2 linked regions of the Actinokineospora alba genome follow. The protein of the gene in region 1 interacts with the protein of each later gene in a pairwise test. Links are inferred from orthologs where the notes say so. Each region holds a gene or a part of one and is shown in the gene's direction. Other genes may lie near its edges.

Region 1 (10,236 bases):
GCGCCCGCCTCGTTGTCGGACACCCGCACGCGCCGCCCCGTCTCTGCCGTCACCACGCCGAAGAGCCTATCCACCCCCATCCACCCCCCAAGCCCGGTTCACCCCAACCCGCGAGTCGCCCCTCCAGGCAAGTGAGTCGCCCCTCCCGGCAAGCGAGTGCGACATTCAGGCAACCGAGTTCGACGTTCGCCCTCACCCATCGACATTCGGACACTGGGGTTCGCCTTATCCGGCCCCGCCTCAATGTCGAAGTCACTTGCCCGAATGTCGCACTCGCTTGCCGGGAGGGGCGACTCACCTGCTGGAAGGGGCGACTCGCGGGGGCTGTGGGGTGAGGGTGGTCACCGGAAGGCACCCCACCTTTGCCCCCGCGTCGGAAATAAGACACACTTGTGTTGTGAAAAAGACCGCCCCCGCTCCGCGGGCCCCTGAGGAGACCACCGGTCTCGCTGGGGTCGGACAGCAGGACGGCCGCACCCGCGTTGGTGTGGCCCGCCTGCTGCTGGAGCAGGGACCGATCTCGGCCGTCGCGGTCGCCGAGGCGCTGGGGCTCAGCCCCGCCGCCGTCCGCAGGCACCTCGACGCCCTGGTGGCCGACGGGGAGGCCTACACCCGTGAGGCCCCGCGCCTGGGCCACCGCGGCCGCGGCCGCCCGGCCAAGCTCTTCCTGCTCACCGAGTCGGGCCGGTCCCGGTTCGGCCACGCCTACGACGACCTGGCCATCTCCGCCCTGCGCTTCCTCGCCGAGAGCGGGGGAGAGCAGGCGGTCCGCGCGTTCGCGGAGCGCCGGATGGGCACCCTGGTCGACCGTCACCGCGCCGCCATCACCTCGGTCGAGGACCCGGCGGAGCGGGCACGGGCCCTGGCCGTCGCGCTGACCCGCGAGGGTTACGCTGCGTCGACACGAAGTGTCGGCGCCGGGGAGCAGCTCTGCCAGCACCACTGCCCCGTCGCGCACGTCGCGGCGGAGTTCCCCCAGCTGTGCGAGGTCGAGACGGCGGCGTTCGCCGCGCTTCTCGGCACCCACGTGCAGCGCCTGGCGACGATCGCGAACGGCGACGCCGCGTGCACTACGCACGTGCCGCTCCAGTCCTCAGGCAAGACCGCTTCACCCGTTCCGCATGGAGGGAAGTCCCTATGACTGCCGCTGCCGAGCAGCGCACCACCACGCAGCTCACCCAGGAAGAGACCATCGACTCCCTGGGTCGCTACGAATTCGGCTGGGCCGACAAGGACGTCGCGGGCGCAGCCGCCCAGCGCGGCCTGTCGGAGGCCGTGGTCCGGGACATCTCGGCCAAGAAGAGCGAACCCGAGTGGATGCTCGAGTCCCGGCTCAAGGGTCTGCGGCTCTTCGACCGCAAGCCCATGCCGAGCTGGGGCGCCGACCTGTCGGGGATCGACTTCGACAACATCAAGTACTTCGTGCGGTCCACGGAGAAGCAGGCCCAGTCCTGGGAAGACCTGCCCGAGGACATCAAGAACACCTACGACAAGCTGGGCATCCCGGAGGCCGAGAAGGCCCGCCTGGTGTCCGGTGTCGCCGCGCAGTACGAGTCCGAAGTGGTCTATCACAAGATCAACGAGGAGCTCGAGAAGCAGGGTGTCATCTTCCTCGACACCGACACCGCGCTCAAGGAGCACCCGGAGCTGTTCGCCGAGTACTACGGCTCGGTGATCCCGCACGGGGACAACAAGTTCTCCGCGCTCAACGGCGCCGTGTGGTCGGGTGGCTCGTTCATCTACGTGCCCAAGGGCGTCCACGTCGAGATCCCGCTGCAGGCCTACTTCCGGATCAACACCGAGAACATGGGCCAGTTCGAGCGCACGCTGATCATCGTCGACGAGGGTGCCTACGTGCACTACGTCGAGGGTTGCACCGCGCCGATCTACTCCTCGGACTCGCTGCACTCCGCGGTCGTGGAGATCATCGTGAAGAAGGGCGGCCGCTGCCGCTACACGACCATCCAGAACTGGTCGAACAACGTCTACAACCTGGTCACCAAGCGCGCCAAGGCCGAAGAGGGCGCGACCATGGAGTGGATCGACGGCAACATCGGCTCCAAGGTCACCATGAAGTACCCGGCCGTCTACCTGATGGGCGAGCACGCCCACGGTGAGGTCCTGTCCATCGCCTTCGCCGGCGAGGGCCAGCACCAGGACGCGGGCGCCAAGATGGTCCACCTCGCGCCGCACACGACCTCGAAGATCGAGTCGAAGTCGGTGGCGCGCGGCGGTGGCCGCACGTCCTACCGCGGCCTGGTCCAGTTCAACAAGCGGGCGCACCACTCGAAGTCCACGGTCAAGTGCGACGCGCTGCTGGTCGACACGATCAGCCGCTCCGACACCTACCCGTACGTCGACATCCGCGAGGACGACGTGCAGATGGGCCACGAGGCCACGGTGTCGAAGGTCAGCGACGACCAGCTGTTCTACCTGATGTCGCGCGGCCTGTCCGAGGACGAGGCCATGGCGATGATCGTGCGCGGGTTCGTCGAGCCCATCGCGCGTGAGCTGCCCATGGAGTACGCGCTCGAACTGAACCGCCTGATCGAACTGCAGATGGAAGGGGCCGTCGGCTAAATGACTGCCGCTGTTGAAAGCCCACGCTCCGAGAGCGGAGCGCGGGTTCCCGAGGCATCGCGTGCCGACTGGTTCTCCTCCTACGACGTCAACGCGTTCGAGGTGCCCACCGGCCGCGAGGAGATTTGGCGCTTCACGCCGATGAAGCGGCTCGCCGGCCTGCACGAGGGTGCGCAGGCCACCGGTGCCGCGACGGTCGAGATCGACGCGCCCGGCGAGTTCACCGTCGAGACGGTCGCCCGTGGCGACAAGCGGCTCGGCGAGGCGGGCACGCCTGCCGACCGGGTCGCCGCCCAGGCGTTCAGCTCGTTCGCCGAGGCCACGATCCTGACCGCGGCGAAGGAGCAGCGCGCGTCCGCGCCGACGACCGTCAAGGTCACCGGACCGGGCGAGGGCAAGCTCGCCTACGGCCACCTGCAGATCCGCGCCGAGCTGTACGCCGAGGCCGTCGTGGTCATCGACCACCGCGGTTCCGGTGTGTACGCCGACAACGTGGAGTTCGTCCTCGCCGAGGGGTCGAAGCTCACCGTGGTGTCCATTCAGGACTGGGCCGACGACGCGGTGCACGTCTCCGCGCAGCACGCCAAGATCGGCAAGGACGCGGTGCTCAAGCACACCGTCGTCACCCTTGGTGGAGACCTGGTCCGCGTGTCCCCGACGGCGTCGTTCGCCGAGCGGGGCGGGGAAGTCGACCTCACCGGTCTGTACTTCGCCGACGCCGGGCAGCACTTCGAGCACCGGACCTTTGTGGACCACGCGCAGCCGAACTGCACGTCGAACGTGACGTACAAGGGCGCGCTGCAGGGCGAGGGCGCGCACACCGTGTGGATCGGCGATGTGCTGATCCGCGTGGCCGCCGAGGGCACCCAGACCTACGAGCTCAACCGGAACCTCCTGCTGACCGACGGCGCGCGCGCCGACTCGGTGCCGAACCTGGAGATCGAGACCGGCGAGATCGCCGGGGCGGGCCACGCCAGCGCGACCGGCCGCTTCGACGACGAGCAGCTGTTCTACTTGCAGGCGCGGGGAATCCCGGAGGACCAGGCCCGGCGCCTGGTCGTGCGCGGCTTCTTCCACGAGCTGCTGATGAAGATCACCGTTCCCGAGGTGCGCGAGCGCCTCGAGGCGGCGATCGAGGCCGAACTGGAAGCAGTCGGGGTATGAGTCGCGCTTGTGCACTGTCCGATCTGGACGACGGCAAACCGCACGCCGTCGAGGTCGATGATGTCTCCGTGGTGCTGGTGCGCCAGGGCGACGAGGTGCACGCGTTGCGCGACGAGTGCTCGCACGCCGAACTGGCACTGTCCGAAGGGGAGCTGACCCGCAAGGGTCTGGAGTGCTGGCTGCACGGGTCGTGTTTCGACCTGCGCACCGGCGCCCCTTCGGCTCCGCCCGCGACCGAACCTGTCGACGTCTATGCCGTGACGATCGTCGACGGCGACGTCCATGTGGACGTCACTACCACCACGAACTGAAGGAAACCGCACGACATGGCCACGCTGGAGATCAAGGACCTGCACGTTTCGGTCAGCACCGACGAAGGTCCCAAGGAGATCCTCAAGGGCGTCGACCTGACCATCAAGGCAGGCGAGACCCACGCGATCATGGGCCCCAACGGGTCCGGCAAGTCCACTCTGTCCTACGCGATCGCCGGTCACCCCAAGTACCAGGTGACCTCGGGCACGATCACGCTCGACGGCGAGGACGTCCTGGCCATGAGCGTGGACGAGCGCGCCCGCGCGGGCCTGTTCCTGGCCATGCAGTACCCGGTCGAGGTCCCCGGCGTGTCGATGTCGAACTTCCTGCGCACCGCGGCCACCGCCGTGCGCGGCGAGGCGCCGAAGCTGCGCACCTGGGTCAAGGAGGTCAAGGCCGCCATGGGCGAGCTGGACATCGACCCGGCCTTCGCCGAGCGCAGCGTCAACGAGGGTTTCTCCGGCGGCGAGAAGAAGCGCCACGAGATCCTGCAGCTCGCGCTGCTCGACCCGAAGATCGCCATCCTCGACGAGACCGACTCCGGCCTCGACGTCGACGCCCTGCGCGTCGTGTCCGAGGGTGTCAACCGGTTCCAGGCCTCCGGCGAGCACGGCGTCCTGCTGATCACGCACTACACCCGCATCCTGCGCCACATCACGCCCGACTTCGTGCACGTCTTCGCGGCGGGCAAGATCGTCGAGTCCGGCGGCAAGGAGCTGGCCGACCAGCTCGAGGCCGAGGGCTACGTGAAATACGCGGGCATCCAGGAAGCCGCGACCACTTCCTGACGTTGCACAGGACAGAAACCACGGAGAGGGGTGTCAGGTGACCGGCCACGGGTTTGACGTCGAGCAGGTCCGCAAGGACTTCCCGATCCTGCAGCGGAAACTCGCCGAGGACAGGCCGCTGGTCTACCTCGACAGCGCGAACACGTCGCAGAAGCCGCAGTCGGTGATCGACACGCTCACCGAGCACTACGAGCGGCACAACGCCAACGTGGCCCGCGCCGTGCACCAGCTCGGCGAGGAGTCCACGGCGGCGTTCGAGGGCGCCCGCGACAAGATCGCGGCGTTCATCGGCGCTCCCAGCCGCGACGAGATCATCTTCACCCGGGGCATCACCGAGGCGATCAACCTGGTCGCCAACGTGCTGGCCTGGGCCGATGAGCCGTACCGGGTGGGTCCCGGCGACGAGGTCGTCGTCACCGAGATGGAGCACCACTCCAACATCGTGCCGTGGCAGCTGCTCACGCAGCGGACCGGCGCGACGCTGAAGTGGTTCGGCATCACCGACGACGGCAGGCTCGACCTGTCGAACATCGACGAGCTGATCACCGAGCGCACCAAGGTCGTCTCGCTCGTGCATGTGTCGAACATGCTGGGCACGATCAACCCGGTCGCCGAGATCGCCCGCCGGGCCAAGGCTGTCGGCGCGCTGGTCGTGCTCGACGCCGCCCAGGCGGGTCCGCAGCTGCCGTACAACGTGCTCGAGACCGGGGCCGACCTGATCGGCTTCACCGGGCACAAGCTGTTGGGCCCCACCGGCATCGGTGTCCTGTGGGGACGGTCCGAGGTGCTCGCGGCGCTGCCCCCGTTCCACGGCGGCGGCGAGATGATCGAGGACGTCCGGATGGAGCGGTCCACCTACGCTCCGGCTCCGCACAAGTTCGAGGCGGGCACCCCGCCGATCGCGCAGGCCATCGGTCTGGGCGCGGCGATCGACTACCTCAGCGCGCTGGGCATGGAGAACGTGGCCGCGCACGAGCAGGCGATCACCGGCTACGCGCTGGAGCGGATGCTCGAAGTGCCGGGTGTGCGGATTCTCGGGCCGACCGACATGGTCGACCGCGGTGGGGCGATCAGCTTCACCATGGAAGGCCTGCACCCGCACGACATCAGCCAGGTGCTCGACTCGTACGGCATCGCCGTGCGCGGCGGTCACCACTGCGCCAAGCCCGCGCACCGCAGGCTCGGCGCGCAGTCCTCGACCCGGGTGTCGGGTTACCTCTACACCACCGAGGCTGAGATCGACGCGATGATCGAGGGGCTGCACCAGGTCCGCAAGTTCTTCGGGGTGGCGTGATGCAGCTGCAGCAGATGTACCAGGAGATCATCCTGGACCACTACAAGAACCCGCACGGACGCGGTCTGCGCGACCCGTTCGACGCGGAGTCCTTCCAGGTCAACCCGACCTGCGGCGACGAGGTCACCCTGCGGGTGAAGCTCGACGACGGCAAGGTCGCGGACGTGTCGTACGAGGGGCAGGGCTGTTCGATCAGCCAGGCGTCCACGTCGGTGCTGACGGACCTGGTGGTCGGCCGGGACGTGACGGACGCACTGTCCACTATGGACGCGTTCGTGGAGCTGATGCAGGGCCGGGGTCAGGTCGAACCGGATGAAGATGTGCTGGAGGACGGCATCGCCTTCGCGGGTGTGGCCAAGTACCCGGCGCGGGTGAAGTGTGCTCTGCTTGGCTGGATGGCTTTCAAGGACGCGGTTGCCCGTTCGGGCGAAGGAGTGACAGCGCGATGAGCGAAGAAGAAGTCCAGCGCGGCGCCGCCGGGATGCCTGACCAGGCCCCCCGCGCCGACCTGGCCACCTTGGACGACCTCGAAGAAGCCATGCGCGACGTGGTGGACCCCGAGTTGGGGATCAACGTCGTCGACCTTGGCCTGGTGTACGACATCCGGGTCGAGGACGACAACACGGCGACCATCGACATGACCCTGACGTCGGCGGCCTGCCCACTGACCGACGTGATCGAAGACCAGACGCGCGCGGCCCTGACCGGCGGCGGCCTGGTCAACGACTTCCGGATCAACTGGGTCTGGATGCCCCCGTGGGGCCCGGAAAAGATCACCGACGACGGCCGCGAGCAACTCCGCGCGCTCGGATTCACTGTGTAATTGGCGCCGCCTCCGGCAATCCACCCCGCTCGGTCGCGGTGACGTTTCGGGGGTCCCGCACGAACACGACTTCGATGGCGTGTTCGTGCGGGACCCCCGAAACGTCACCATCAAAGCGACCGAGCCGCGCCGGCGAGCCGGCGCTATGTCACAGCCGTTGTTTTCTTTTCACCCTTTCAGGGACTACTCCGCACCCCATTCCCGTGCGACGCTGGAATCTCCTTGGGGGAGGAAATCAACTTCCCCCATGTGACAAGGGGGAAATGAAATGCGTTCATCGGTAAGCCTGCGCCCATTGGCGTCTCTGGCCATCGCCCTGTCCTTTGCAGGACTCGCCGCCGCCCCGGCCGCCGCGGTCGTCGACCAGAACAGTCCTCGGGCCGCGGTCAGCCCGCTGGCCTGCGGTTGGGACCCGGACGGCCCGTCCGGCCGGGCGTACTACAACCACTGCGGCGGGGACTCGTGGGTGTGGATCCGCGTGGAGCGACACCACGGGCTCAGCGGGTACGACGAATGCGTCGGACCGGGCCGCACCTATCTGGGGGATGCGGGAATCATCAAGTTCGCCTGGTACAAGGGTGAGACCTGCTGAATCGAATGAATGGCGGGCCGAATAGCGTTGGGGGCTATTCGGCCCGCCCCTTCGGCATTTCTGATCAGCGCGCCTCATCCAGAATCGCGCGCTGCTCAGCTGACAGCTCCAAGTCCACCGCGGCGATACTCTCGTCCAACTGAGCCACCGAGGACGCGCCGACCAGCGGAATCGCCGGGATGTCGTTGCCGATCATCCACGCCAGCACGACCTGGTTCACGGTCGCTCCTGTCTCCTCGGCCACCTTGCGTGCCGCCGCGAGCCGGGACTGCGTGCCCGGGTGGTCGAAGTCCACGCCAAGCGGCTTGTCCGCGCGGGTGTAGGCGCCGCCGAGCAGCGGCGAGTACGCCACCAGCGCCAAGTCCGGTTCGGTGCGCAGATACGCCCGCAGGTCCGCGCTGAGATACCCCTGGTTGCCGTCGACCGAGCGCCTGCCCGGCAGATCCGTGCGCGGCCGCAGGTAACTGTGCTGGTACTGCAGCACTTCATACCCGGGCAGCCCCGCCGCCGCGGCCGTCGTCCGGGCCCGCTCCACCCGCCAGGCCCAGTGGTTGCTCACCCCGAGCATCCCGACCGATCCCTCCGCGACCAGCTCGGCGAACGCCGCCACGGTCTCGTCCATCGGGGTCACATAGTCCTCGACGTGGGCGTACAGCAAGTCCAAAGTGGACATCCCGAGTGCCTCCGCGCTGCGTGCGGCCGACTCGCGGATCACCTTGGGGGACAGGCCCTCGATGTTCTTCGCCAGCGCCGTGTCGGCGAAGCTGAGGTCGGGGGCGATCGGGCGGCCGCCGAGCTTGGTGGCGATCGTGACCTCGTCGCCCACCCCGCGGCTGCGGCGCCAGCGGCCGAGGAGCGCCTCGCTCTCGCCGCCCTGGGTGCTGCCCACCCAGAACGCGTAGTTGTTCGACGTGTCGATGAACGTGCCGCCCGCCTCGACGAAGCGGTCCAGGATGGCGAACGAGGTCTGCTCGTCGACGGTCGTGCCGAACAGCATGGCACCCAGGCTCAGCACGCTGACGGTGCGGCGGGTTCGCGGGTCCGTGCCGATCGTGCGGTACTTCACGCGGAGATCCTCTCAACTGGCCCGTGTGGTTCCGGGCGTCGAGAGCAGTCAACCTCCTGGAGCGCGCTCCAGGTCAAGTCAGCAGCGGTCGAGCATCTTCCCGAGTTCGGTCTTCTCCGCGGGGTTCACCGACAGCTTGTAGTGGTGCTTGACCGCGATCCAGTTGACCGAGTACCCGCACCAAGTGCTGGTCAGCGGGGGCTTCCAGGTGTCGGGCCCCTGGTCTCCCTTGGCCTGGTTGACGTTGTCGGTCACCGCGATCAGCTGTGGGCGAACCATGTCGTTGGCGAACTCGCGGCGCTGCTCCTTCGACCATTCGCCCGCGCCGCTGCGCCACGCGTTGGCCAGCGGCACCAGGTGGTCGATGTCCACATCGGTAGGTTCGGTCCAGGTCGCGCCGTCGAACGGGCTGACCCAGCGGCCCGACACCACCCGGCAGCGCCCGTCGACCACCACGTCACGGCCGTCGCGCTTCAGCACCGCTTCGCGGGCGTTGCACTGCCCTTCGACGGTGGCCCAGTGGGGAAACGAGTCGCGCGAGTACCCCGCCATCGGTCGGGAGGGGCGAACTTCCAACTCCGCCAACTGGGTCCGGGCGGTGCCGGGATCGTTGGCGGGCGCCATGTCCGCCGGTGTCGCGCCCGCGGGCCGCGACTCCAGCCACCCGACCGCCACCGCGGTCAGACTGAGCAGCACCAACGCGGCCAGCGCCAGCAACAGCCGAGTCCGGAGCGAGATCGCTTTCGACCGAGCTCTTGCCATCCCCCGGGACTCCCTCCGCGCGTCAGCGCGATCTTGGCACGGAGGGAGCCCGCTGATCGTTTCGGGGTGCTTTCGTTATCGGATCGAGGTTTCAGCCGTGCGAACGGCCTACTCGCACGTCGTGGATCACGACCGGATACCGGGGAGCGCCGTCGACCGCGCCGTCCGGATCGATGCCCGCCGCGACGATGCGGTCCATGACCTCGATGCCGCGGATCACGTGTCCCATCACCGTGTACACCGGCCGGATCTTGGCCACCGAGTGCACGATGAACCACTCGCTGCCGTTGGTTCCCGGTCCCTGGTTGCCCATCGCGATGGTGCCGCGCGGGTAGGTCTCCTGGCCGGTGACCTCGTCCGGGAACTTGTAGCCCGGACCGCCTTCCTCGGCGCGGTAGATGTCCCCGCACTGCAGGACACCCAGGCGCGCGCTGTTCGTGAGGCGGAAACACCTGCTGTCGTCATAGAAATCGGCGCGCGCGAGGTGAACGATGTTGTGCACCGCGCAAGGCGCGTTGTCCCGGTCGAGCCGCAGGTCGAGCGTCCCGTAGTTGGTGAAGATGCTGACATCCACGGTCCCGTGCGACTTCGCTTTCGCACGAGGCACGCGCACCGGTCGAGCGGCGGGGTTGTCCGGCGTCGGCGTGAACTCGCACTGAGCGGGCTTGCCAGTCTCCGCGGTAGCGGGCGACGAGACGATCACACCAGCGACAAGTGCCGTGATCACGGCGATCATGGTTCGCTTCATCGGGTCAGGTTAACGACGACCCCCGGGCGTGGCGATCGGCTGTTCGGCGGGGCAATCAGGCCCAGAACGCCGCGACCTGCCCCGCGCACCGTCTTCCCTGGGCTCGA
Region 2 (10,238 bases), 6.0 Mb from region 1 along the record:
GACTCGGTGCTGCGGGTGGCGCGGCTGCGGGGTCTGGTGCTGCAGGTCCAGGTGCTTGACGAGATCGCCCCCGGCCGCGCGGCCGACCGCCGCGAACTCGCGGCGCTGACCGAGGCCGCGGTGAACTCGGCACTTGGCCGGGTCACGGTGCCCGCGCAGCGCAGGCGGGTGCGGCCGGTCCGACCGCACCCGGCGCTGTCAGCCTGATTTCGGGGTGGCGTAGGCGATGATGTTGTCGCGGTAATTTCCTGTGGCGCGGTCGAAGCTGCCGCCGCAGGTGATCAGCCGCAACTCGGGGCCCGCGGTGTCGCCGTAGACCTCTTCGGTGGGGAAGGCGTCCTTCGCCACCTGCTGCAGCCTGCGGACGACGAAGGTCACGGTGCTGCCGTCCTCGCGGGCGATCAGCACCTCGTCGCCCGGGGTGAGTTTGGTGAGCTGGTGGAAGATGCCCGGATTGCCGTCGCCGTCGACGTGCCCGAGCACCACCGACGGCCCGACCTCACCCGGCGTCGGCCCCAGTTCGTACCAGGCGGCTTGCAGGGGCTGCGAGGTCGGCGGCACGTCGAGCGCGCCGTCGGCGGTGAGCCCGACCGGCACCAGCGAGGACTTCGCGCCGATCTTCGGGATCTCCACCGACACCGGCTTGATTCGAGCGGCCGTGGTCGTGCTTTGGGTCGCTGCCGTGCTTTGGCTAACCGGCGGCGGTGCGCTGGATATGACTGGTGGCGCGGATACAGCCGCGGCACAGCCGGACACGAGTGCCACCGCCACCATGGCCGCCGCGAACCCGCGGCGGCCATGACGAATGCGGCTCACGACGATCAGTTGGACCCACGCACCGCGCGCCTGCGCAGCGCGAAGGCACCAAACCCGGCGACGATGGCGGCGCCGCCACCGAGCATCAGACCGGTGTTGTCACCCTCCGGGCTGCCACCACCGGTCTGCACGCCGCCCTTGGGGCGCGGACGAGCGGGCGCGGTGGTCGGGATCGGCGTGGGGCTGGAGGTGACCACGGCCGACGAGGGTGCGGCGGAGGGCTGCGGAGCCTTGACCGTGGTCGACGGCGGCGCGGGCTGGCCCTGCTCGGCCGTCGCGGGGGACACGGTGAACAGGGTCGCGGCGCCGACTCCGAGGCCGACGAGCAGAACGCGGACAGCACGCATGTGCTTCTCCTATGCGTTGGTACAGCGGGAATGGGTACGCATAGGAAGACCGGTCGGTGGTGGAGGTTGGTTCGCCGCGGTGGTTGTTTCGTCGGTCAGAACACAACGGGCAACCTGACGGCGGATCTGATCGTCACTGCCGCTCTGCTCGAAACCAGCCGACCGGCAACCGCGGTTGCCCGGGTGGGTGCCTGTTTGGGTGGAGTGGTTTCTTTGGGGCCCCTACGAAGAAAGACCCCTGTCGTGGGAAAGCGGGTGGGAAGCCTTCGGCCCCACGACCACGCGAGTTTAGGGGTCTTTCTTCTCCCCCAAAGAAACCACTCCACCCAAACAGGCCGTTGGGATTGGCCTGTCACGTTTGGGGGTGGGGTGGTTGGGATGGCGCATCCCGGCCGGCCGTCGGGTTCGGTCCAGCACCTTCGCGGTGGTGGGCGTGGCTGCTAGATCCCAACAAGCCCTTGTGTCGGGCCCGCTGGGACTCCAGTGATGCGCGGTCGTTCCCGGTTTACCGCCGAGTGGTGGTCGGGCTGACCGACGCCGGCGCTGCTTCCGAGGTGGCGGGCGCCGAACGTGGGTTGGTCGGTCGTCGGGCGGCTGTGGAGGCGGGAGGTTCGGGTGCGCGGACAGTCGACTTGGTCGTGGCGCTCGGCGGCGGCATCGGGGACGGGCTCACCGTCGTCGGTGGGGGCGTCGTGGGCGGTATCGATGGCGCTGTCGTGGTGACGCGGCCGACTTCTGCCGGGCCGACCATGCCCGGGGCCTCGACCGGTCCCGTCAACAGGGTCGCCCCCAGGGTCACGCCGGCGACTGCCGCGGCCACGCCTCCGATCCCCGCATAACGTCGGGTCCGCAGGCGGCGTCGGGCCAGGGACAGGATCTCCTGCGGCTCCAAGCCCAGCTCGGGTTCCTCATCCAGCGCCCGGTGGATCACCGAACGGACGTCGTCGCGTTCCCGCGGGTCCGTCTCCGCACCTTCAGCGAAGCTGTTCATCGCGGTCCCTCCAACACCATCTCGTCGCGGAGCATCCGCCGTAGTGAGGCCAGGCCCTTGGCGCACTGGCTCTTCACCGTTCCCTCCGCGCAGCCGAGCAGCTGTGCGACTTCCTCGACCGGCAGGTCCTCCCAGTACCGCAGCACCACCGCCGCCCGCTGCCGGACCGGGAGACGGCCGAGCGCGCGTCGGGCGTCGAGTGCGCCGTCGTGGTCCTCGTGTGGGGCCGCCACCTCGGGGAGGTCGTCGGCGCCCCATTCGCGTTTGCGCCACAGGCGCCGGGACTCGTCGATGGCCGTGCGCACCAGGATCTTGCGGGCGTACGCGTCGACCGCGTCGTCCGCGCGGATCTTGGGCCAGGCGCGGAACAGCTTGAGCAGCGCGCTCTGCACCAGGTCCTCCGCCCGGTGCCAGTCGCCGCACAGCAGGAACGCTGTGCGGCGCAGCGCCGCCCCGCGCGCTTTGACGTAGTCGACGAACTCGTTGTCGCGATCGGTCACCCGACGGTCTCCCTCCCCGGTCTACCCATGGTGACGATCGGGGTGGGGTGCCAGGTTGCCCTCCCCGGGAAATCTCACGAAAAGGACTGGACCTCCGGTGCGGTGGAGGTAGCACCATGACCGGGTGACGGTCACCGAACCACCCAGCGGATCCCTGTGGAGCTCCGAGAACCGGGCCACCACGGTCGGCGTCCTGCTGCTCATCACCATCGCCGCCTTCGAACACCTCGGGGTCAGCACCGCGATGCCCCGGATGCTCGCCGAGCTCGACGGCGGCCACCTCTACGCCTGGCCGTTCACCTCCTTCCTCGCCGCCAGCGTCGTGGCGACCGTCCTCTCGGGGCGGCTCTGCGACCGGGTCGGGCCGGGCCCGGCGCTGATGGTCGGCCCGACGCTGTTCCTGGCGGGGCTGATCGTCGCCGGAACGGCGGGCGACATGGCCGGACTGCTGGTCGGACGCGCCCTGCAGGGCCTTGGCCTGGGCACCGAGGTCGCCGCGATCTACGTGTTGGTCGCCCTCATCTACGCGGAGAAGTACCGGCCCGCCGCGTTCGGGCTGCTCGCCGCGGCCTGGGTGATCCCGTCCATCATCGGCCCGACTGCGGCCGGTATCGCCACCGAGCGGCTCGGGTGGCGGTGGGTGTTCCTCGGCCTGGCCCCGCTCGCCGTCCTCGGCGCGATCCTGCTGGTCCCGGCCCTGCGCGCGCTGCCGAAGCCGACGCGACCGGCCACCCCGGGCAAACGTGGACTGCCGCTCGCCGCCGTCGCTGCGGCCGTCGGGATCACGGCGGTGACATGGGCGGCGCAGCACCCGTCCCTCGGGACGCTGTGGATCGGGCTCGGCGGGCTGGCCGTGCTGCTGCCCGCCCTCCGCACGCTGCTCCCCATCGGGACCCTCACCGGCCGCAAGGGCCTGCCCCGCACCGTGCTGGCACGCGGCGTCCTGGCCGGCTCGTTCTTCGGCGTCGAGGCGTTCCTGCCGCTGACCCTGACCGCTGTCCACGGCTACTCGCCCGCGATGGCCGGACTCCCGCTCACCCTCGGCGCGCTCGGCTGGTCCGGGGCCTCGCACTGGCAGGGCAGACGGCCCGACATCCCCCGCGCCAAGCTGATCCGCTGGGGTTTCGCGATCCTCGCGGTCGGGCTCGCGTCGACGGCGTTCATCGCCCCCGCCTGGGGACCGCACTGGCTGGCCTCGGTCATGTGGGTGGTCAGCGGCGCGGGCATCGGGATGGCCTTCCCGGCGATCAACGTGCTCGCCCTGCAGCAGACCTCCGAGCAGGAGCGCGGTTTCACCTCGTCGGCGCTGCAGGTCGCCGACATGGTGTTCTCCGCGGTCTGCGTCGGGTTCGGCGGCGTCCTGCTCGTGTCGCTCGCCACAGCGGCCGCCCCGACCGCGGCGGTCCTCCCGCTCAACCTGGTGATGGCGGGCGTCGCCGCCCTGGGTTTCGTCCTCTACAGCCGTGATGGGAACGGCCGGTGGGCGGGATCTCGTGACAGGGGTGCGGAGAGTCGGTCTACTCTGGTTGAGCGATGACCTATCTCGACCATGCGGCCACCACGCCCATCCTTCCCGCGGTGGCCGAGGCCCTCACCGGGGCGTTGACCACCTACGGCAACGCCTCTTCGCTGCATACCTCCGGCAGGCTGGCCCGACGCGCCGTCGAGGAGGCCCGCGAGACCGTCGCCGCGGCGCTGGGCGCCCGCCCCTCCGAGGTGATCTTCACCTCCGGTGGCACGGAGAGCGACAACCTCGCGGTCAAGGGCATCCACTGGGCCCGCCGGGCGAAGAACCCGGCCCGCACCCGGGTGCTGGTCTCCGCGGTCGAACACCACGCCGTGCTCGACGCCGCCACCTGGCTCGCCGAGCACGACGGCGCCGAGGTCGTCCACCTCGAGGTCGACGCGTTCGGCCGGGTCCACGAGGACACCCTGCGGGCCGCGATCGCCGAGGACCCGGAGTCCGTCTCGGTCGTCAGCGTGATGTGGGCCAACAACGAGGTCGGCACCGTCAACCCGGTGCGCGAACTGGCCGCCGCCTGCGCCGCGCACGGCATCCCGTTCCACACCGACGCCGTGCAGGCCGTCGGCGTCCTGCCGGTCGACTTCGCCGCGAGCGGCGCCAACGCCCTGACCGTGTCCGGCCACAAGCTCGGCGGGCCGTTCGGCGTGGGCGCGCTGCTGCTGGGCCGCGACGTGCCCTGCGCCCCCGTGTCCCACGGCGGCGGGCAGGAGCGCGACGTGCGCTCCGGCACCCTCAACGCACCCGCGATAGCGGCCTTCGCCGAGGCCGTCCGCGTCGCCGCCGCCGAGCGGGTCGAGCGCGCCGACCGGCTGGCCGTGCTGCGCGCCGACCTGGTCGCCCGCGTCCGTGCCGCGCTGCCCGACGCCATCCTCAACGGCGACCCCGGTGAGTCCACAGTGGACGATGGTCCGTCGCGGCTCCCCGGCAACGCCCACTTCTCCTTCCCCGGGTGCGAAGGCGACAGCCTGCTGATGCTGCTCGACGCCAAGGGCATCGAGTGCTCGACCGGCTCGGCCTGCACCGCGGGTGTCGCCCAGCCCAGCCACGTGCTGCTCGCGATGGGCGCCGAGCCCGCCATCGCCCGCGGCTCGCTGCGCTTCTCGCTGGGACACACGTCGACCGTCGATGACGTCGACACCCTGGTCGAGGCCATCGGACCGGTGGTCGAGCGAGCCCGCAGCGCGGGTCTCGCCGGAATGCGGCGGGCCAAGTCCCGAGCCGCGGCGGAGGTGTGAGGCAGTGCGAGTTCTAGCCGCAATGAGTGGCGGCGTCGACTCCGCGGTCGCCGCCGCGCGCGCGGTCGCCGCGGGCCACGACGTCGTCGGCGTGCACCTGGCGCTCTCGGCCAAGCCCGGCACCCTGCGCACCGGTTCGCGCGGCTGCTGCACCGTCGAGGACGCCCACGACGCCCGCCGGGTCGCCGACCTGCTCGGGATCCCGTTCTACGTCTGGGACTTCGCCGAGCGGTTCACCGAGGACGTGGTCGAGGACTTCGTCGCCGAGTACGCCGCGGGCCGCACACCCAACCCGTGCCTCAAGTGCAACGAGCGGATCAAGTTCGAAGCGCTGCTGGACAAGGCCATCGCGCTGGGCTTCGACGCCGTCTGCACCGGCCACTACGCCCGGCTCGCCCAGGTCGACGGCCGCCCGGAACTGCGCCGCAGCGCCGACCTCGGCAAGGACCAGTCCTACGTGCTGGCCTCGCTGACCGCCGAGCAGCTCAGCCACGCCATGTTCCCCCTGGGCGACTCACTCAAGTCCGACGTGCGGGTCGAGGCCACCGAGCGCGGCCTCGCCGTCGCCGAGAAGCCCGACAGCTACGACATCTGCTTCATCCCCGACGGCGACACCCGCGGCTTCCTCGCGGGCAAGCTCGGCGAACGCCCCGGCCAACTCGTCGACGACGAAACCGGCGCGGTCCTCGGCGTGCACGCGGGCGTCCACGGCTTCACCGTGGGGCAGCGCCACGGCCTGGGCATCGACGCCCCCTCCGTCGACGGCCGTCCGCGCTACGTGCTGGCGCTGGAACCGGTGAGCGGCAAAGTCCGGGTCGGCGCCATCGAGAAGCTCGCCGTCCGCGAGATCATCGCCGACCGGCCGATCTGGCCTTCCGGCGTCGCCCTGGACCGACCGGTCGACTGTGTCGCTCAGGTCCGCGCGCACGGCGGCACCTCGGCCGCGACGGCCGACTTCGTCGAGGGAAACCTGGTCGTCCGCCCCTCGGAGGAGCTGCGCGGTGTAGCGCCTGGGCAGGCCGTGGTCCTCTACCGGCCGGACGAGGCGGGCGACATCGTGCTCGGCAGCGGAATGATCTCCGCGACCCGCTAGGCCACTAGGGCAAGCGGGTCCTGACACAGCGTGATCGGCAAGTTTCGGTCGCACGATCGGGTAAAGCCGTTACGCAGGCACTATGCCGATCGACGTATCTCATGACTGCCCGCCTGCTCTACTAACGATGAGCAGGTTGGGCTGATCTCAGGTACCGACCGTGACAAGACGAGACGACAATCGGGGTGGAGTTAATCCATGGCGACCATGAGCCCGAGCGGTGACCAAGCGTCCGGAGGAAGCGGCGACGAGGGCGAAGGCCTGTCGGAAGTCGTCGGCCTGCCGCCGGGCGTGGTGATCCGGCATCGAGCGCGCGCGCTCAACCCGTCCACAGCGGTACCGAGCCGCGGCAACCGCAAACCCGACACGACCATCTACCGCGCCGACACCCTGCTCGTCCCGCTGCGCATCGCGCGTGACGACGAGGCGCTCGCTCGATTCAACGAAGCCCTTCAGCCGCTCGGCGTCGAACTGGTCCGGCTGCTGCCGGAGACCGACCGCTGGCAAGCGGCCCTGCGCACGTTCGACGACGGCATGGCGGTCCCCGTCCTGGTGCGCCTGCGCGAGGACGCGGTCGCCGACCGTGCCCCGGATCCCTGGACGGTTCTCGTGAACCTTCGCCGCAAGTTCTCCGACGACGACCTCGCCGGAATCAGCCTCGAACACGTCGCCCACGCGGCGTCCGTGGAGATGCACGGCACGCCCTACGGCAGCGGGGTGCCCTACGGCAGTGGCGTCCCCTATGGCAGCGGTGTCCCCTATGGCAGCGGTGTCCCCTACGGCAGCGGTGTCGGCCAGGGCGGCGGCGCGGGCATCCCGCTCGCCAGCGGCACCCGCAACCCCGTCCGGCTGTTCATGCCGGAACCGCACCGCACGTGCGACCCGACCAGCCTGCCCTCGGGCAGGCGTCCCGTCGTCGCGGTGCTCGACACGGGCATCGGCACCCACCCGTGGCTGCGCATCGGCGACGTCGCCTCCGACCCGGTCGTCGAGGTCTCGCCCGAGTTCCAGGGGCTGCTCGCGGACCTGGAGACCACCCTGACCGACGCCTCCGGCGGCGTGCTGCCGAGCCTGGCCTCCTACGAGGACCAGCGTGACGTGCTGCAGCCGCTGCTGGGCGTCACCGACTCGCACTCCGGCCACGGCACGTTCGTCGCGGGCCTCGTCGTCCAGAACTGCCCGGACGCGCGGATCCTGTCGCTGCGCGTCCTGCACACCGACGGCATCACGACCGACGCCTCGGTGCTGCTCGCGCTGGAATGGCTGCGGGCGCGGGTGCAGAACGCGATCGACACGGAGACGACCGAGGGCTTGGTCGACGTGGTGTCGGTGTCGCTGGGCTTCTACCCCGAGCACACCGACAACCAGACCGGCCTGCTGCTGGCTGAGGCCGTCCGCAAGCTCACCGACCTCGGTGTCGTCGTCGTGGCGGCGGCGGGCAACGACTCGACGACGCGCCCGTTCGTCCCGGCTGCGTTGGCGTTCAACCCGGACGGGTCGAACACGGGCAACCCGCTCCTGGTGGCGGTCGGCGCTCTCAATGCGTCGGGCACCTCGGTCGCGGCGTTCAGCAACGAGGGCGACTGGGTCACCCGGTGGGCGCCAGGCAACGCGGTGGTCAGCACCGTCCCGCTGTGGCAGGGGCCCGAAGGCGGCGGCCTGGACACCGCGGGCGACGGCAATCCGGCCATGCGCCGCACCTCACCGGACCCCGACGACCTGACCACCGGTTTCGCCGTGTGGGCGGGCACGTCGTTCGCCACGCCCGTGATCGCGGGGCTGATCGCCAAGCACCTCGCCGGGTCGGCGGCCGCGCAGGGTCAGGCCGAGCGCGGCGCCCGGGCGGCGGAGGCGCTCGCCCAGGCTGACCAGGAGCTCAAGGAACGCGGCTGGGTGAACTGATCGACACGGCGTTACCCGCAAGGTGGCCGGCAGTACTGTTTTGTGCATGGCCGGTCAGCTCACGCCCGCGTGGTGCCCCCTGTGAACCAGCGGGCACTGCGGCGGGCGGCCGGGTTGCACTCCCGGGCGCGGGAAGCGGTGTACGGCTACGACTTCGCTCGCGCGAGAGCGCAGCTGGAGCAAGCGCTCGCCGTGCTCGCGGACGCCCCGGCGCCGGACCACGTCGATCTCATCCCGATGCGGGTCCGCGTCCTGGTGACCGCCGCGTACGCCGACACGGAGATCGGCCGGGTCGACCTCGGCCTGGGCAGGCTCGACATCGCCGACCGGCTCGTCGACGACATCGCCGACCCCGGGCAGCGGACCGAACTGGCCGGGCTTTCCTTGGAGCAGCGCGGATTCCTGCTCATCCGGGTCGGGCGGTCCGAAGAGGGGCTGCAGATCCTCGAGCAGGCCGCGGAGGTGCTGGAACGCAGCCTCGCGGACGGCATCGGCGAGGCCAGCGTCCTAGCGATCCTGTACCTCAACCGCAGCCTCGCCCACATCATGAACGGCCAGCCGGACGCCGCGACGGCCGAACTCAACCGGTGCGTCGAGTTGTCCGAGCGCTACGACCTCGACCCGACGATCAGCTACAAGGCCAAGCACAACCTCGGCTACGTCGCCTACATGTCCGGGGACATGCCGACCGCGCTGCGCCGATACGAGGACAACGCCCGGCTCTGCCGCCGAAGCGCGCTCAGCCTGCTTCCCGTGGTGCTGCTCGACCAGGCCCGCGCGATGCTCGCCGCCGGGTTGGCGGAGGAGGCCGCGCGCACCCTCGACGAGGCGCTGCCGCTGTTCCGCAAGCAGCGGGGCGGGCAGGACGCCGCCGAGGCAGAGATCGCCCGCGCCGCCGCGGCCCTGCTCGACGGCGACACCGAACTCGCGCGGCGCCGCGCCCGGATCGCCGAGCGGAGCTTCGCCAAGCGGGGAAACGCCCGCTGGGCGGCGATCGCCGCGCTGACCGGTATCCGCGCGAGGACGAAGACGGCGCTGCGCACCGGGCGCGTGCGGCAGACCCTCGTCGAGGAAGCCATCAAGCTGGCCGAGAGCCTGCGGGCGCTCATGCTCGAAGACGAGATGGCCTTGGCCCTGCTCCTCGCGATCCGGCTGGAACTGCGCCGCGGCGACGTCGGGGCCGCCGAGGTGCTGCTGGACATGGTGCCGCGGGCGAGTTCGATGACGCCCATCGACCACAAGATGCTGTTGCGGCTGTGCCGGGCGGAGATCGCCGTGGCCCGTGGCCGCACGCGCTCCGCCCTCGCGGAGGCGTCGGCGGGCCTGGGGGAACTGGGCCGGGTGCGTGACCGCATGGGCGGCATGGAACTGGTCTGCGGGACGGCCCTGCACGGGCAGGAACTCGGCGAGTTGGCCGTGCGGCTCGTGCTTGACCGGCCCCGCCCCGACCCGCGGCAGCTCTTCGGCTGGCTCGAGCGCACCCGAGCGCAGGTGTACCGCTACGAGCCGCTGCCCGCCATCGATGACCCGATCGTCGCGGAGAAGGCCGCCGAACTGCGCACCCTGCGCCGGGCGGTGCAGACGTTCCGGCTCGACGGCAGGCCGTCGAGCCGGTTGGAGAAGCAGACCGCGGCCCTGGAACGGGAGGTGCTGCGGCTGGGTTGGTCGTCGAGCACCTGGGGACGCCCCCGTCCGGTGGCCCGGCTCGACGAGGTGACCGACACGCTCGGCGACCGTGCGCTGGTGTCCCTCGCGACCTCGCGCGGCGCCTTGGTGGCCGTTGTGGTGACGAGGTCGCGGGTGCGCATGGTGCGGCTGGACTCCTCGGC

Evidence for each region.
Region 2: the proteins of sufU (region 1) and C8E96_RS01065 interact in binary tests that used the Escherichia coli proteins (3 or more experiments, as listed by UniProt). The link is inferred for Actinokineospora alba from one-to-one orthologs.

The regions. Positions count from the first base shown.
Region 1 is NZ_SNXU01000001.1:6,186,077-6,196,312, reverse strand. What follows is about bases 4,866-7,862. They hold sufU (Fe-S cluster assembly sulfur transfer protein SufU), read left to right. Parts: upstream 4,866-6,137; coding sequence 6,138-6,587; downstream 6,588-7,862. Other genes in these bases: C8E96_RS28140 (aldo/keto reductase), read right to left, coding at 7,618-7,862; C8E96_RS28145 (DUF6355 family natural product biosynthesis protein), read left to right, coding at 7,230-7,553; C8E96_RS28150 (metal-sulfur cluster assembly factor), read left to right, coding at 6,584-6,961; C8E96_RS28160 (cysteine desulfurase), read left to right, coding at 4,882-6,138. Also shown: polyprenol phosphomannose-dependent alpha 1,6 mannosyltransferase MptB, read right to left, coding at 1-56; C8E96_RS28185 (helix-turn-helix transcriptional regulator), read left to right, coding at 398-1,141; Fe-S cluster assembly protein SufB, read left to right, coding at 1,138-2,580; Fe-S cluster assembly protein SufD, read left to right, coding at 2,581-3,744; C8E96_RS28170 (non-heme iron oxygenase ferredoxin subunit), read left to right, coding at 3,741-4,055; Fe-S cluster assembly ATPase SufC, read left to right, coding at 4,071-4,844; more of C8E96_RS28140, read right to left, coding at 7,863-8,619; C8E96_RS28135 (HNH endonuclease family protein), read right to left, coding at 8,698-9,381; C8E96_RS28130 (peptidylprolyl isomerase), read right to left, coding at 9,473-10,129; C8E96_RS28125 (patatin-like phospholipase family protein), read right to left, coding at 10,185-10,236. UniProt on the Escherichia coli protein: A scaffold on which IscS assembles Fe-S clusters. Exists as 2 interconverting forms, a structured (S) and disordered (D) form. The D-state is the preferred substrate for IscS.
Region 2 is NZ_SNXU01000001.1:228,172-238,409, reverse strand. Bases 3,302-6,300 are described here. They hold C8E96_RS01065 (cysteine desulfurase family protein), read left to right. Parts: upstream 3,302-4,187; coding sequence 4,188-5,414; downstream 5,415-6,300. Other genes in these bases: mnmA (tRNA 2-thiouridine(34) synthase MnmA), read left to right, coding at 5,419-6,300; C8E96_RS01070 (MFS transporter), read left to right, coding at 3,302-4,191. In the rest of the region: C8E96_RS01095 (lysophospholipid acyltransferase family protein), read left to right, coding at 1-207; C8E96_RS01090 (class F sortase), read right to left, coding at 199-717; C8E96_RS01085 (hypothetical protein), read right to left, coding at 822-1,163; C8E96_RS01080 (hypothetical protein), read right to left, coding at 1,669-2,154; C8E96_RS01075 (SigE family RNA polymerase sigma factor), read right to left, coding at 2,151-2,654; more of C8E96_RS01070, read left to right, coding at 2,779-3,301; more of mnmA, read left to right, coding at 6,301-6,507; C8E96_RS01055 (S8 family peptidase), read left to right, coding at 6,706-8,409; C8E96_RS01050 (CHAT domain-containing protein), read left to right, coding at 8,491-10,238. UniProt on the Escherichia coli protein: Master enzyme that delivers sulfur to a number of partners involved in Fe-S cluster assembly, tRNA modification or cofactor biosynthesis. Catalyzes the removal of elemental sulfur from cysteine to produce alanine.